Regions from separate parts of the Neomoorella glycerini genome, predicted to be linked through region 1. Evidence: riboswitches for the same ligand, from Rfam matches in the RefSeq annotation. Region 1 holds a riboswitch; each other region holds the start of a gene.
The links. Region 1 has a riboswitch for molybdenum cofactor ahead of MGLY_RS16750 (Rossmann-like domain-containing protein). Riboswitches for the same ligand answer to the same signal wherever they lie in the genome.
Positions count from the first base shown of each region.

Region 1 (4,506 bases):
GGGCATAGTACCCTGGGGGTCATGAACTCCAGGGGAAGGCCCGAACATCAAGTCAGAGGTGAAACCGGTGCGTTCGCGAGAAGGACAGAGACAGCAGAAAACCCCGCAAGGGGCCTGCCCGCGGGAAGAAGTGGTGAAGCCACGGGGGAGCGCGGGAGGGCCGAGTTCTTCTCCGGCACAAAGCGGGACGTCACCTCGCGGAGGCCAAGGTAGCGGCCTGATGGAGCAGGTGGTGGCCAGGGAGAACATGCTGGCCGCGCTGAAACGGGTAGAGCGGAACGGAGGCGCGCCCGGTGTGGACGGCATCCCGACCGAACGGTTGCGGGACCAAATACGCGCCGAGTGGCCGCGCATCCGGGAAGAACTGCTCGCGGGAACCTACAGACCGAAGCCCGTGCGCCGGGTCGAAATCCCGAAACCCGGGGGAGGCAAACGGATGTTAGGGATACCCACCGTAATGGACCGCCTAATCCAGCAGGCCCTCCTGCAAGTATTGACGCCCATCTTCGAACCGCAGTTCTCAGAGGCCAGCTACGGGTTCCGTCCCGGAAGGAAAGCCCATGATGCGGTAAAGAAGGCGCGGCAATACGTAGAAGAAGGATACGAATGGGCCGTGGACCTGGACATCGAGAAATACTTCGACCGGGTAAACCACGACATCCTCATGGCCCGGGTGGCCCGGAAAGTGGCAGATAAGAGGGTACTTACCCTTATCCGCCGCTATCTCCAGGCAGGCGTCATGGTAAACGGAGTGGTCATGGAGACGGCAGAAGGAACGCCCCAGGGCGGACCCTTAAGCCCGTTATTGGCCAACATACTCCTGGACGACCTGGACAAAGAACTGGAAAAGAGGGGCCACAAGTTCGTCCGTTACGCCGATGACTGCAACATCTACGTCAAAAGCAAACGGGCAGGAGAAAGGGTCCTGGCCAGATCGGCGCTGGACCTTTCCGTGAAGGGAGGGTAGAACTTTATTTTGATATTACCGAACGTATTTTGGCGGAAAAGGAATTGAATTGGCTTTCCGGCCAGTTGATAAGCATGCAGGAAAAAGAGCGGGAGCGGCTTGCCAGGGACTTACATGACGGGCTTGGTCAGGATATCGTAGCTCAGAAATTGCAATTAGAATCGGTACTAGCCGCGTTGTCCCATAAAGAAAAAATAAACCTGCCCCAAATAAAATTAAATATCAAAGAAATCATTGGCGGAATTGAGAGGATAGGCGAAGAAGTAAGGCGTATTTCCTTTGACTTGATGCCTTCGATGCTGGAATCCTTGGGACTTAAGAATACTTTAGAGTGGATGAGCGAGCAGTTTTCAATTGCCAGTGGTTTAAAAGTCGATTTAGAAATATACGGCGTCGGGCCGGAACGATTGCCTCCCAATATTGAAGTAGCTCTTTTTCGGGTGTTCCAGGAGGCATTAAATAATATCTCCAAACATGCTCAACCAAGCCGGGTATCTTTAAAGCTGAGTTATGTTTATCCCAAATTGATTGCAGTGATTGCTGATGACGGACAAGGGTTTGAACCTTAGGAAGGCAGCAACTACCAGGGATTGGGCCTTAAATGTATGCGGCGGAGGGTCGCAGAACTAGGTGGCACTTTGTATATACACTCAAAGCCCGGCAGGGGAACAACCGTGAGAGTGGAAATACCATTTGAGCGCAGGAATGATTAATCATGGACAAAATTAATGTTATCATTGTTGATGACCACCCTTTAGTCCGCGACGGCCTGCTGGGAATAATTAATGCCCAGTCTGATATGGAGGTAATTGGGGAAGCTGGCCAAGCAGGCGAGGCCCTGGAAATCGCCAAACGTTTAAAGCCACAAGTTATGGTGCTTGACATTTCCCTTCCCGATTTCAACGGCTTGGAGGTTGCCTACCAACTAAAAGTTGCCAGGGAAAATGACGGCTGGCAAACCCAGGTTGTGATTTTATCCATGTACAGCAATGAAAAATTTGTTTTTAGGGCCCTGGACGCCGGCGCCCTCGGTTATGTACACAAGAATTCTCCCGGGAGAGAAATCGTAGAGGCAATTAGGAGTGTAACGCGGGGGAAATATTTCCTTAGCAGCGATATATCAAGCACACTTATTTCGGAGTACTTAAAGCAGTGCAGGAACCAACGGGCAGAGCCTTCTTATGAACGTTTGACCCACCGTGAGCAGGAGATATTTAGGCTGGTAGTAGAAGGAGTAAGTAACCGCGATATCGCCAGGTTATTAACCATCAGCAAGAAGACGGTCGAAAAACACCGGGCTAATATAATGCGTAAGCTAGGCGCCCATAATTATGCCGAACTGGTTAAGCACGCTATTAAAATAGGAATTTTAGACACTGATATATAGTAAAAAATACTTCGCCTCCTGGCACGATATTTTAACGGCCGCGGCAGGAATTTGCCGCTTGGCGGAGAATAGACAAATTAGAAAGATGGACATAACATAAAATATCCTCCGAGCCTTCCTGGCCTAAAGGAGCAACCTATGGCAGGCTGGCCTGGACCGCTGGTCCACGGGGTGTACCGGGAAACGGGTATGCCTTCCAGGTATTGAAAAGGAGGGGGTTAGCTATAAGAGAGAGCTATGGCTTTTTCAGTTAAACCCCGCTCCGCCGTGGAGACGGGGTTTTTAATTTGTTGCTAATTAGCCAGGAAAGGGGATGGCTTCAGATGCAATTCTTAGAAGGCATCAGAGAAAAATTTTACGGGCTGGTAAAAGACAGGCACCTGACCGGGGAGGAAGAAATACAGGTGATCAGCGCCCGGCCCCTGACCCCCGAGGAAGCCATCGGCCGGCCGGAACGCCAGGACTTTCCTCTTTTAAAGGGTAAAGAATTTATGATCCAGGCCAACTTTAAAGACGCTTGTGGGCAGGCGTATACCGATATGCCGGGGAATTACCAGGGCACCCTGAAGGAAGTTCTGGCCCTGCCGTTACGTAATAACTATGAGCGAGCCGTATTTATCGCCACTTTGAATGCCGTGATGCGGCATCTCAAACTGGTAGACAAGACCGTCCACTGCCGCGACCAAGAACCGGCCCAATGTGCCTCCCGCCTGGTAGAATACGTCCGGGAACGTTTCGGCAACCCCCGGATTGCCTTTATCGGCCTGCAGCCGGCCATGGTGGCCAGCCTGGCCGGTCATTTCCCGATCCGGGTAACCGACCTGGACCCGGATAACGTCGGGCAACGTAAAGGCGGAGTTATGATAGAAGACGCCCGGCATACAGAAGAAATTATTGAATGGAGCGAACTGGTCTTGGCGACCGGTACAACCGCGGTAAACGATACCCTGGCGGCGATAATGGGCCGGAAACCGATTGTCTTTTACGGGGTAACCATCAGCGGCATAGCCTGCCTGGCCGGTTACGAGCAGTATTGCTCTTTTGGGCATTGATAATTGGAATTATGGGAGGGAATAACAGTGAGGGTTTCAAAATCTGTCACGCTATTACTGGGTCTACTTTTGTTTGGGTTGCTGGTGCTGGTCGGCTGCGGTAGCAGTAAAGATGAGAGTCCGAAGGGCCAGGCAGGAACGAATGATAAGGCGGACAACGCGGCCGGGCGCTCCCTTTTAGTTTATAGCGGCGCCGGCCTGAAAAACCCGGTCGAGGAAATCGGTGCCGCTTTTCAAGCTCAAAGCGGGTTAAAGCTTACCTATACCTTTGGCGGCGCAGCGCAGCTTAACAACCAGATCCTGTTAACCGGGCAGGGAGACGTCTACCTGCCGGGGGATATAGCGGAATTAAAGCCTGTTAAAGAAAAAAACCTGGTAGCATGGGAAAAGAATGTCGTTTATCACCTACCGGTACTGGCTGTTCCCAAGGGGAATCCTGCCGGCATCCGCAAGTTAGCCGACCTGGCTCGTCCGGGAGTGAAAGTAGCCCTGGGGGACCCCCAGGCCAATCCTATCGGCAAGCTGGCCGACCAGCTTCTGCAAAAGCACGGCCTTCTGGAAAACGTCAATAAAAATGTGGTAGTCAGGACGCCGACGGCAAACGAGCTGGTGGTGTATCTAAGCACCAAGCAGGCCGACGCTGCCGTGATCTGGGAAGAAAATTGCCAGGGGGCAAAAGACAAGCTTGAGCTGGTACCAGTGCCCGAACTAAAGGAATATGTCAAAACAGTTCCGGTGGCAGTACTGACCTGTTCCAAGGAAAAAGAATTGGCCCAGCAACTGGCCGAATTTTTCACTTCGTCGGCGGCCTACCAGATCTGGCAAAAATGGGGATACAAACCGGTGGCCCGTTAGTGGGGAGGCGCGAAAACTTGGGTTCAAGGTTGTTTAAAACCTTTAACGTGCTGGTAACTTTCCTGGTACTGCTATTTATTTTAGCCGCCGTAGGTACCGTCCTGGTAAGGGGTTTGCCCTTTATACCTCTATCGCTAAAGATGCCGGAACTGGTCTTCGCCATCAGGCTCAGCCTCTTGACCTCCATTGTTTCAACAGCCGCCTGCCTGCTGGTAGCTATGCCGGTGGCCTATACCCTGGCTCGT
Region 1 is NZ_CP046244.1:3,361,903-3,366,408, reverse strand. Features, by position in the region: partial or broken gene ltrA (group II intron reverse transcriptase/maturase) at 221-928, shown strand; gene MGLY_RS16765 (sensor histidine kinase) at 997-1,536, shown strand; gene MGLY_RS18935 (ATP-binding protein) at 1,558-1,680, shown strand; gene MGLY_RS16755 (response regulator) at 1,683-2,354, shown strand; molybdenum cofactor riboswitch at 2,449-2,584, shown strand; gene MGLY_RS16750 (Rossmann-like domain-containing protein) at 2,678-3,406, shown strand; gene modA (molybdate ABC transporter substrate-binding protein) at 3,434-4,261, shown strand; gene MGLY_RS16740 (ABC transporter permease) at 4,279-4,506, shown strand, end outside.

Region 2 (4,506 bases), 390 kb from region 1:
GTGGCTGGCCGGCGGTAAATCTCGTCCCGGCTGCCTATTTGCTGCAAGCGCCCGTCAATTAAAACGGCAATTTTGTCCCCCAGGAGAAAGGCTTCCTGCAGGTCATGGGTGACCTGAACAACTGTTACCTGGAATTGGGCAAAAATCTCCGGGAGTAAAAAGATTAGCTGCCTCCTGGTAAAGCTATCCAGCGCGGAAAAAGGTTCATCCATCAGGATAATATCGGGTTCCACCAGCAGGGTCCTGGCCAGGGCCACCCGCTGTTTTTCGCCACCGCTTAAAGTCAGAGGATTAGCGCGGCTTAAAAGGTGTTCAATGCCGAGTAAAGCTGCTAATTCCCTGGCCCGCTTGCCGGCCCTGGCAGGCGGGATCCGGTTGGGACGGGCGCCAAAGGTGATGTTTTCCATGATCGAAAGGTGGGGAAATAAAGCCAGGTTTTGTTGAATATAACCAATCTTCCGTTCTTCCGGCAAAGCACGGGTAACGTCCCGGCCGGAAAAGAGTATCCTGCCTTTCCGGGGTTTTTTAAGGCCTGCCAGGGTATCTAACAGTACCGTCTTCCCGGCACCGGACGGCCCCAAAATAATCAGATATTCGGCTTTATTTACCCTGAAGGAAATGTCGCCCAGGTAAAAACCGGGCCCTGCTACGGTTAGATTTTCAACCTGGATCACTGGTACAATGCTCCTTTATCCGTCAGTAAACGTAAAGCCAGGAGAATTAAAAAAGCCATCAAAACTATAATGCTTACCAGGGCCACTGCCTTTTCGATCTTTACAGCAGAGAGATTTAAATAAATGGCAATCGGTAAGGTCTCGGTTTTCATCTTGGTAGCTCCTGCCAGGGTAACGGTGGCGCCAAACTCACCCAGGGCCCGGGCCCAGGAGAGAATAAAGGTAGCCATAATACCGGGCCTGGCCATGGGCAAAGTCACCCGCCAGAAGGCCCCGGCCCTGCTTTCCCCCAGGACCCGGGCCGCCATTTCATAGGCCGGGTCGATGGCGTCAAAAATAGATTTCATCAAACGAATGGCCAGAAAAATGACAATGGTAGCCTGAGCCACAATAATGCCGGTCACGTTAAAAACTACCGAAAAAAAATGCTCCTGAAAAAACAACCCCGGAGCTGTGTTAAAAAAAATTAGCAGCATCGCCCCCAGGGCAACGGGTGAGATGACCACTGGCAGATCCATAATGGTATCGATCACCGCTTTAGCCGGCACGCTAAAGCGCGACAGGGCATAACCGGCAGGGATGCCAATTAAAAGGGCCAGCGCAGCCACTGCCAGGGCCGATTCTAAAGAGAGGGCCAGGGCAAAATGAACTTCTTTATCTTTCAAGCTGCTGAGAAGTACTTCTTTGTTCAAATAGCTAACCTGGGAGAATAAAAGTAGTAAGATATACATTAACACCATGGTAAGAAGGCCGCTAAAAGCCATGGTAAAGGCCCTGGCGGCAATTTTTTTCCGGCCCACTTTCCTTCTTCACCCTCATTCTTAAAACCCTGGCCTGGTAGCTTAGCGCCAGTCTGCAGGCAACTGGTATTCGCCCCCAACCGGCGCCTCCGGAGCAAATTTACGCGCCTCTTCAACGCTTCCCAGGTAACCGTATTTCCGAAAAACCTCTTTGCCCTGTTCTGAGGTGAGAAAAGCCAAAAATAAGGCGGCCAGCTCCTTTTGTTGGGAAAAATTAGAGATGGCTGCGGGAATATAACCAATGCGGGTTACTTGTTCCGGCGGCAAATAGATTGTTTCAATCTTGGCCGGGTCCCATTTTTGGAAGACATCCCAGCCGATAACGGCGTCAACTTGCTTTAGGGCTACCAGGTTGGCTGTTTTCTCGCAACTTTCCGCATAAGTAACAATGTTCTTTTTAACCTTATCAGCCAGGCCAGCTTTCTCCAGGATTTCTACCCCATAAAGGCCTACGCAAACCGTCTCGGGACGCGCCAGGCCCACCCGCATCCCGGGCCGGGCTAAATCGTTTAAAGACCGGATTCCTTGCGGGTTGCCCTTCGGTACATTAATAGCCGGTATAAGGTAAACCAGTATCTGTTCGGTTTTGGCATCCACAACGCCCTCTTTCTTGGCCATTTCCATGAAATCAGAAGAACCGGGGATGTAAATATCGCCCTGGCGGGACAATTTCATCTGAGAAAGGACGCTACCCGAACCGCCAAAGGTAAGGTTGACTTTAACGCCGGACTTTTGCATAAAAAGCGTAGCAATCTCCTCCAGGGGAGGTTTACTGGCGGCCCCGGCAAAGACCTGCAGTTCTTTAGTTTCTCCTTGCCTGGCCGGAGTTACACTTTCCTTTTGCGAGGTACAACCAGCTAAAAAAAGAAGTGCCAGCATAGTAATGACTACCATCTTCAAGATTCGTCTCAAAGTTAATCAACCTCCCGCAATTTTATGAGCCTGCCGGCCCTACATAAGTAAATGCCCCGGCTCGCAAAGGATGCCGGGGCGTCATTGACCCTGCCACGCCGCATCTCCTTTCCGAGCAAGGGAGGCAGGCCCGTTTCCCGGCCTACCCCGTGGGTAATGCGACCCAGGCCGGTGTCCCATAGGCTGGCAGCCCTTAGGTAACACCGGCTCGGAGATGGTATTTAATTTATTTCATCATACCCTTATCCCTTTGTCCCGTCAAGATATTGAGAAGAACCTTTACTATCGATCAAGTATTAACAGGTAACGGGAGCTGGAGATGGTGTTTTTCCAGAAAGCAGGCAAAGGCCTCGGCAGCCGGGCTTAAGGGCTGGCGGCGCCGGACCAGGTACAGGTCGCGTTTCAAATTTACCCCCTGGAGGGGAACGGTAACCAGGCGGCCGAGTTTGACGCTTTTTTCCACCGCCCAGCAGGTAACCAGGGAAATACCCAGGCCGGCCTCCACGGCGCTGACAATGGCTTCCGTACTGCCCAGCTCCATGACCACCCGGGCCGGATCGACGGTGAAACCGGCTTTTTGCAGGCGTTCTTCCACTACCCTGCGGGTACCGGAACCGGCCTCCCGCCAGACCAGGGGCTCGCCCTGTAAATCCAGTGGATTTGCAGCAGTAACCCCGGCCAGGCGGTGCCCTGGCGGGACAATGAGGACCAGTTCATCCTCTACCAGGCGGCTATAGGAAAGGTTCCGGCCCCGGCCCCCGGCGCCGACAACCCCGAGATCGATTTCTCCATCCTGCAGGCGCCGGATCACCTCCTGGGAGTCGGCAATCTCTACCACCACCTCCACCCGGGGATATTCCCGCCGGAAACCGCCAATCAGCCTGGGCAGGATATACTGGCCCGGCGTCGTGCTGGCCCCCAGCAGCAAGCGGCCCTTCACCAGCCGGGTTAGTTCGGCCAGTTCCCGCTGGGTTTGTTCCAGGTGACGGGCAATGGCTTTAGCATGCCGGTAACAAATCTTCCCGGCCGCCGTCAGCCGCACCTCGCGGCCCCGGCGTTCAAGTAAACGCAGGCCGTAGTAATCCTCCAGGGCCTGGAGCTGCTTGCTAACCCCCGGCTGGGTAAGGTGCAGCTCCTCGGCTGCCGCGGAAAGGGTACCTTTTTCTACCGTGGTAATAAAAGTTAACCAGTAATTGAGGTTCATAATTTACGGCTCCAGTTCCTGTATAACCCTCCTGGTAACAGTGGAGAATATGCCTAGAGGTGATATTATGGCCCTGCAGGGCCCGGCCAAAGTAGCCATCATCGGCGCCGGCTATGTCGGCGCCAGTACCGCCTTTGCCCTCCTCTTCAGCCCCATCGTCAAAGAAATGGTCCTTGTCGATATTAACCGCACCCGGGCTGAAGGGGAAGCCATGGACCTCGCCCACGCGGCCACTTTGATCCGTCCCGTAAAAATTTATGCCGGCGGCCCGGCCGATTGCGCCGGCGCGCGCATTATCATTTTCACCGCCGGTGCCAACCAGCAGCCCGGGGAAACCCGCCTGGACCTGGTGCACCGCAATACGGCCATTGTCCGCGAGGCCCTGCCGCCCCTTTTGCAGCACTGCCCTGATGCTTTAATCCTCATGGTGGCCAACCCGGTGGATGTCCTGACCTATGTGGCCTGGAAGATCTCGGGGCTTCCGGAAAACAGGATCCTGGGCTCGGGGACTGTCCTGGACAGTGCCCGTTTCCGCCACCTGTTAAGCCGCCGCCTCCATGTCGACCCCCGCAACATCCATGCTTATGTCATCGGCGAGCACGGCGATACCGAAGTGCCCGTCTGGAGCCTGGCCAATGTGGCCGGGGTTGACCTGGAGGAGTTTTACCTCCTGGACGGTACCACTGAAGATGAGGCCTTCCGGACTGAAATAAGCTACCAGGTCAGGGAGGCCGCTTATGCAATCATCGAACGCAAAGGGGCTACTGCCTATGGCGTAGCCTTAGCCTTGAGCCGGATTACCGAAAGCATCCTCCGGGATGAGAAGAGCGTCCTCACCGTTTCCAGCGTCATTCGCGGCCTTTACGGCCTTGAGGGTGAGGTGGCCTTAAGTCTCCCCTGCCTGGTAGGCAGCCAG
Region 2 is NZ_CP046244.1:241,570-246,075, forward strand. Features, by position in the region: gene MGLY_RS01245 (ABC transporter ATP-binding protein) at 1-674, opposite strand, end outside; gene MGLY_RS01250 (ABC transporter permease) at 671-1,474, opposite strand; gene modA (molybdate ABC transporter substrate-binding protein) at 1,517-2,386, opposite strand; molybdenum cofactor riboswitch at 2,475-2,612, opposite strand; gene MGLY_RS01260 (selenium metabolism-associated LysR family transcriptional regulator) at 2,676-3,590, opposite strand; gene MGLY_RS01265 (L-lactate dehydrogenase) at 3,658-4,506, shown strand, end outside.
Region 2: it holds a riboswitch for molybdenum cofactor, as region 1 does, so the genes downstream of both, modA (molybdate ABC transporter substrate-binding protein) here and MGLY_RS16750 (Rossmann-like domain-containing protein) in region 1, are expected to answer to the same signal.

Region 3 (4,506 bases), 920 kb from region 1:
GGCCGGGCGCCGGATAACAGCCGTTGCCTTATCTTTAAAGGCTACCTCTTCAATCATAATAACGGCATCAAAGCCCTCGGGTAAGGGATCGCCCGTGTCGACAACTGCTGCCTCGCGGTCCAGGGCCAGTTCCAGGGGTTCCCCCTCGCTGGCACCAAAGGTCTTTTCCGCCCGCACGGCTATCCCGTCCATGGCTGCCGCCGGGTAGTGGGGTGAGGAGATAGCGGCATAAACCGGTGCTGCCGTCACCCGGCCCAGGGCCTGGGTAACGTCTATTTCTTCAGCCGGCAGCCCGGCCAGGTAACCATTGGATCTTAAAGTTCCCAGAAATTCCTCCAGGGCCTCCTGCCAGGGCCGGCTGGTGACAAAGACCTTGCGTGCCAATAACCAACCCTTCCTTCCCGGGTTTAATATAACTTAATTCAGCTTTCCGGACCCTCTCCGCTTTCTCGCCGCTTTCTCTCCGCTTTATGAACTATGGTATAATAAAGTAACACTTAAAATAATTTAACCTCTACCCTCGTACCGGCTTCCAGGCCCTCTTCTTCCAGGGGAATGGTTACCAGGCCGTCGGCCTGGACCATGGATGAGATCATACTCGATCCTCCCGGTACCGGTACGGCCAGGAACCCACCCGGGCCTGCTCCCAGGCGAACGCGGATATAGTCCTCCCGGCCGGGGGTGGAAGTAACTGTACGGCTTAAGATCGCCTCCACCGTCCTCCTCCCGGCCAGGTGGTCGTAGCTCCCGTAGCGCAGCAGGGGTTCAATTAAGATACTGAAAACAACCATGGCTGAAACGGGATGGCCCGGCAGGCCCAGGATCATCTTATCGCCGGCCACTGCCGCAACGGTGGGCTTACCCGGGCGGATGGCCACACCGTGAAAGAGGATACCCGGCTGTCCCAGGCCAGCCAGGACCTGGACGGTTAAATCGCGGGTGCCGACGGAACTGCCGCCGGAAAGGAGCACCAGGTGGTTCTCCGCCAGGGCTTTCCGGACCCTGGCCGTGAGGTCCTCCAGGTCATCGGGAGCAATACCGTAGAGGGTGACCTTGCCACCGCACTCCTGGACCAGTCCGGCCAGGGTGTAGGAATTAATATCTCTTACCTGACCGGGTCCGGGGTTAGCCTCGGGAGGGACGATTTCATTGCCGGTAGCCAGGATGCCCACCCGCCAGGGCTCATATACAGTCACCCGGGTTACTCCCAGGCTGGCCAGCACTCCCAGGTCCTGAGGCCGCAAAGTATGGCCGACAGGCAGGACGGTGGTACCGGCGCGGACGTCGGCACCCTGCCGCACCAGGTCCTGCCCCGGGGCCACGGGTTTAAAAACGGCGATCCGGCCCTCCGGTAAGAGTTCCGTATTTTCCACCATAACCACGGCATCAGCCCCCGGGGGCATCATACTTCCCGTAGCCACGGCCACCGCTTCGCCGGGGCCAACGGCAACTGTAGCCGGTTGCCCCATGGGCACCTCTCCTACCAGGCGCAAAATCACCGGCTGGCTTTCCCGGGCGCCAAAGGTATCGGCCGCCCGGACGGCATAACCGTCCATGGTGGCACGGGTAAAACCGGGAACGTCGTCCTTCGCCGCCACCGGCCGGGCCAGTTCCCGCCCCAGGGCAGCGAGCAGGGGTAAAATCACTTCCTGCCGTCCCGGCAAGGGCCAGTAGCGGGCCAGCAGCCGGCGTGCTTCTGCTAAAGTTACCACCCGAAAGAGTTCCATCCATATCCCCCTGCTACTCGAAACACCCCAGCTGGCACTGGATAATCTTGATCTGCAAGTCGTCAGTAGCCTGTCCCACCTCACGCATGGGCACCTGCAAACGGCGGGCCACTTCCTGGGCCACCGCGCAGGGCAGCTTGCCGCCATGGTTAGCCGCGGCTTCTTTTACTGCTGCTTTGATGGCTTCCCGGTCAACCATGAAAATACCCCCTTCCAGAAGTTTCATGCTCTCTTCGCGTTGATTTATTATAGCCGGGCTTTATTCCTTTTTGGTAAAAATGTTACTTAAAATATAAGGCACCCGGAAGGGTGCCTGAAGTTACTAAAAACTCCTTTCCCATTCCGGGAGGCAGGCAGGTTTCCCCGCCTACCCCGTCGCTGCCTGGCAAGCAGGCAGGAGGCCAGCAGCCATAGCCTCAAACCTTAGGCCCACTGGCTCGGAGGTATATGCAGTTATGTTTATTGTAGCATAACCATAAATAGGAGGCAAGCAGGAATTAAAACGCATGAGCGTAGATGGTCCCTGACCTTTAGTTAATCATTTTAGCGAATATCTTATTGTATATATCTTCCGCCATCGCAATTGCTTTTTGGGCTTCATCGTGAGGGCTCCTCCTCGTCGTTGAAGGCCATCCTGGCCACACGCAAGTCCCTTCTTGCTTTATCCAGCCATCTTAATGCTTCCTGTTCCCTTTCCTCAGTGTTCATAGAGCACCAACCCTTCTTTGAGGGCGGGGTGGTAAACAGTCCACCAGGCGTCTTTATACTTGCTGATGTCCTCTAGATTAGCAACTATAATATCTTTCGGGACTTTAAATTCACGCAGCTCTTTTCTAATGGCTACTTGCATAGCCCGTTTTTGTTCACGGCTGCAATCCAGAACAATCAAAAGGTCCACATCACTGCCTGGACCGGCTTCTCCCCTTGCCCATGAACCAAAAACGATTACTTTTTGGGGATGGAATTTCTCTACGATACGTTTGGCCATAGACTGTACTATTTCATGCATAAATGCCGACCCTCCTTTCCTGTATTATACCAAAAATACGGCATTTCAATCTTAAGCGGCTTCCGGTAGGGTTAACTCAAATGGGCCGGCTGGTTACGATGGTTTTTCAACTGACCTCCTGGTCCTGTAATCTGCCGCCAGATAGTTTCCACCTGGTTTATGATAACTTCCAAATCCTGTTCTTCTACTGGCTGGTGGCTTTCGGGTTCTCCAAAAGGATGACAATGCCAGCCGCGCAAATTATCCTTATCGATCCCCCAGATACGTTTTTCCTTGTTTATTAATGCAAAAGCCAGGGTACCTGTCCGCTCGTTGCAATACACTTTAAGAAAGCCATCATCTTTAAGTTCAATCTTTCCCTTCATCAGAAAAACTGCCACTTCCAGGTGACAATCCTTTACAAAGTCTTTTCCCGCCAGGCAGGAAAAAAGCTCCCTTAAAAACCTGGCTACATCCATTTGTTTTTCAGCCCCTGGTAGTGTTTTAAAAGAGTTTCTACTTCTTCCCATTCCCAGTAATCATTCTCTACTTCATAAGAAAAGGGATCCTTGGGCAGGCTATTATCTTGCACCTGGCGGCAAAAAGCCTCGAAAGACATACCCCATTTTTTTTGTAGATTATCCCGGCGCTCTTCCAGTTTAGCGATTTTCAACTCAAGGTACTCACTAAAAAGTTTAGATAAGGCTTCATCTATATCATGGGCGCGGGTGGCTTCCAGTAACAAACTACTGAATCGCGGTGAAATTGCCATGGCAGTGCCTCCTCCCGCGGTATATCATATAAGTATTGTATCACATACCAGTTTAAGCGAAAAGCCATCTCACCAACCGGCCAGGGCGGCCTGAATCAGGCCGATGAAAACTCCCGCAGGGCTTCCTCTTTTGCATCAGTGCCCATTAATTCTTGCCACCAGGGCGCAGAGCCTCTCGGTGGCGTAGTAGGCCTCCGCTCCGGTTACTATCCCCTGGGGATCGCTTCCCGTTTTATCCAGGGGCAGGAGGCCCTTTGCCCCGGCCCGGGCCACGGCTGCCGCCGGGTCTAAAGCCGCCGTATCATCGCCCAGGTAGGTGAGGAGGAGAGAGGCCGCTGCCCCCCGCGTTAAAGGTTTCCGTTCGAGATAGGGCTCTAAGGCTGCTGCCCTGGCAGCCACCAGATCGCCCCGGCCGGCCGCCCTTTTTAAGGCATTGGCCGTCATATAGTAAAAGCTTGCCTGGTTGACCGGGTCATCCAGCTTCCAGTCGTTATTATAACCGGCGACAATCAGGCCCCAGCGATTGACGAACTGCAGGCCCGCAAAGGCCCAGTGATCGCTCAAGGGGTTTCTGATGTGGTAGTCCTTCAGGTAAGCGCCGGCCTTCACCAGGAGATCCTGGATGGCCTGGATATCCCGGGGGCTGGCCGCCAGCTCCCGGAAATTCTTATTCACCTGCAGGGAATAAGCGGCCGCCACCCCGGCAGCGTCGCCGGTAGCCATGCCGATGGGTACCACCCGGGCGCTGCCGGCAGCCAGGTGGGTATAGCCGGCCGAGCGCCCTACAACCAGGAGGTTGTCGATCCCCTGGGGTACCAGGGAACGGAAGGGGATGCTGTAGACTTCCGGCCGGCCGTAGACGTAACCCGTATCCTGGGGTGAAGTCGCCTGGACATCCACCGGGTAGGACCCCAGGGCGATGGCGTCGGGGAAATAGCGGTTAAAGAGGACGTCATTCAGGTCCAGCTGGTAAAGGGCCTTGATGTGGCGGGTTTCCCGGACGTAGAGTTCCGGCGCCG
Region 3 is NZ_CP046244.1:770,600-775,105, forward strand. Features, by position in the region: gene MGLY_RS03670 (molybdopterin-binding protein) at 1-384, opposite strand, end outside; gene MGLY_RS03675 (molybdopterin molybdotransferase MoeA) at 498-1,727, opposite strand; gene MGLY_RS03680 (hypothetical protein) at 1,741-1,953, opposite strand; molybdenum cofactor riboswitch at 2,041-2,182, opposite strand; gene MGLY_RS03690 (nucleotidyltransferase domain-containing protein) at 2,425-2,736, opposite strand; gene MGLY_RS03695 (hypothetical protein) at 2,808-3,101, opposite strand; gene MGLY_RS03700 (hypothetical protein) at 3,185-3,487, opposite strand; gene MGLY_RS03705 (FAD-dependent oxidoreductase) at 3,623-4,506, opposite strand, start outside.
Region 3: it holds a riboswitch for molybdenum cofactor, as region 1 does, so the genes downstream of both, MGLY_RS03680 (hypothetical protein) here and MGLY_RS16750 (Rossmann-like domain-containing protein) in region 1, are expected to answer to the same signal.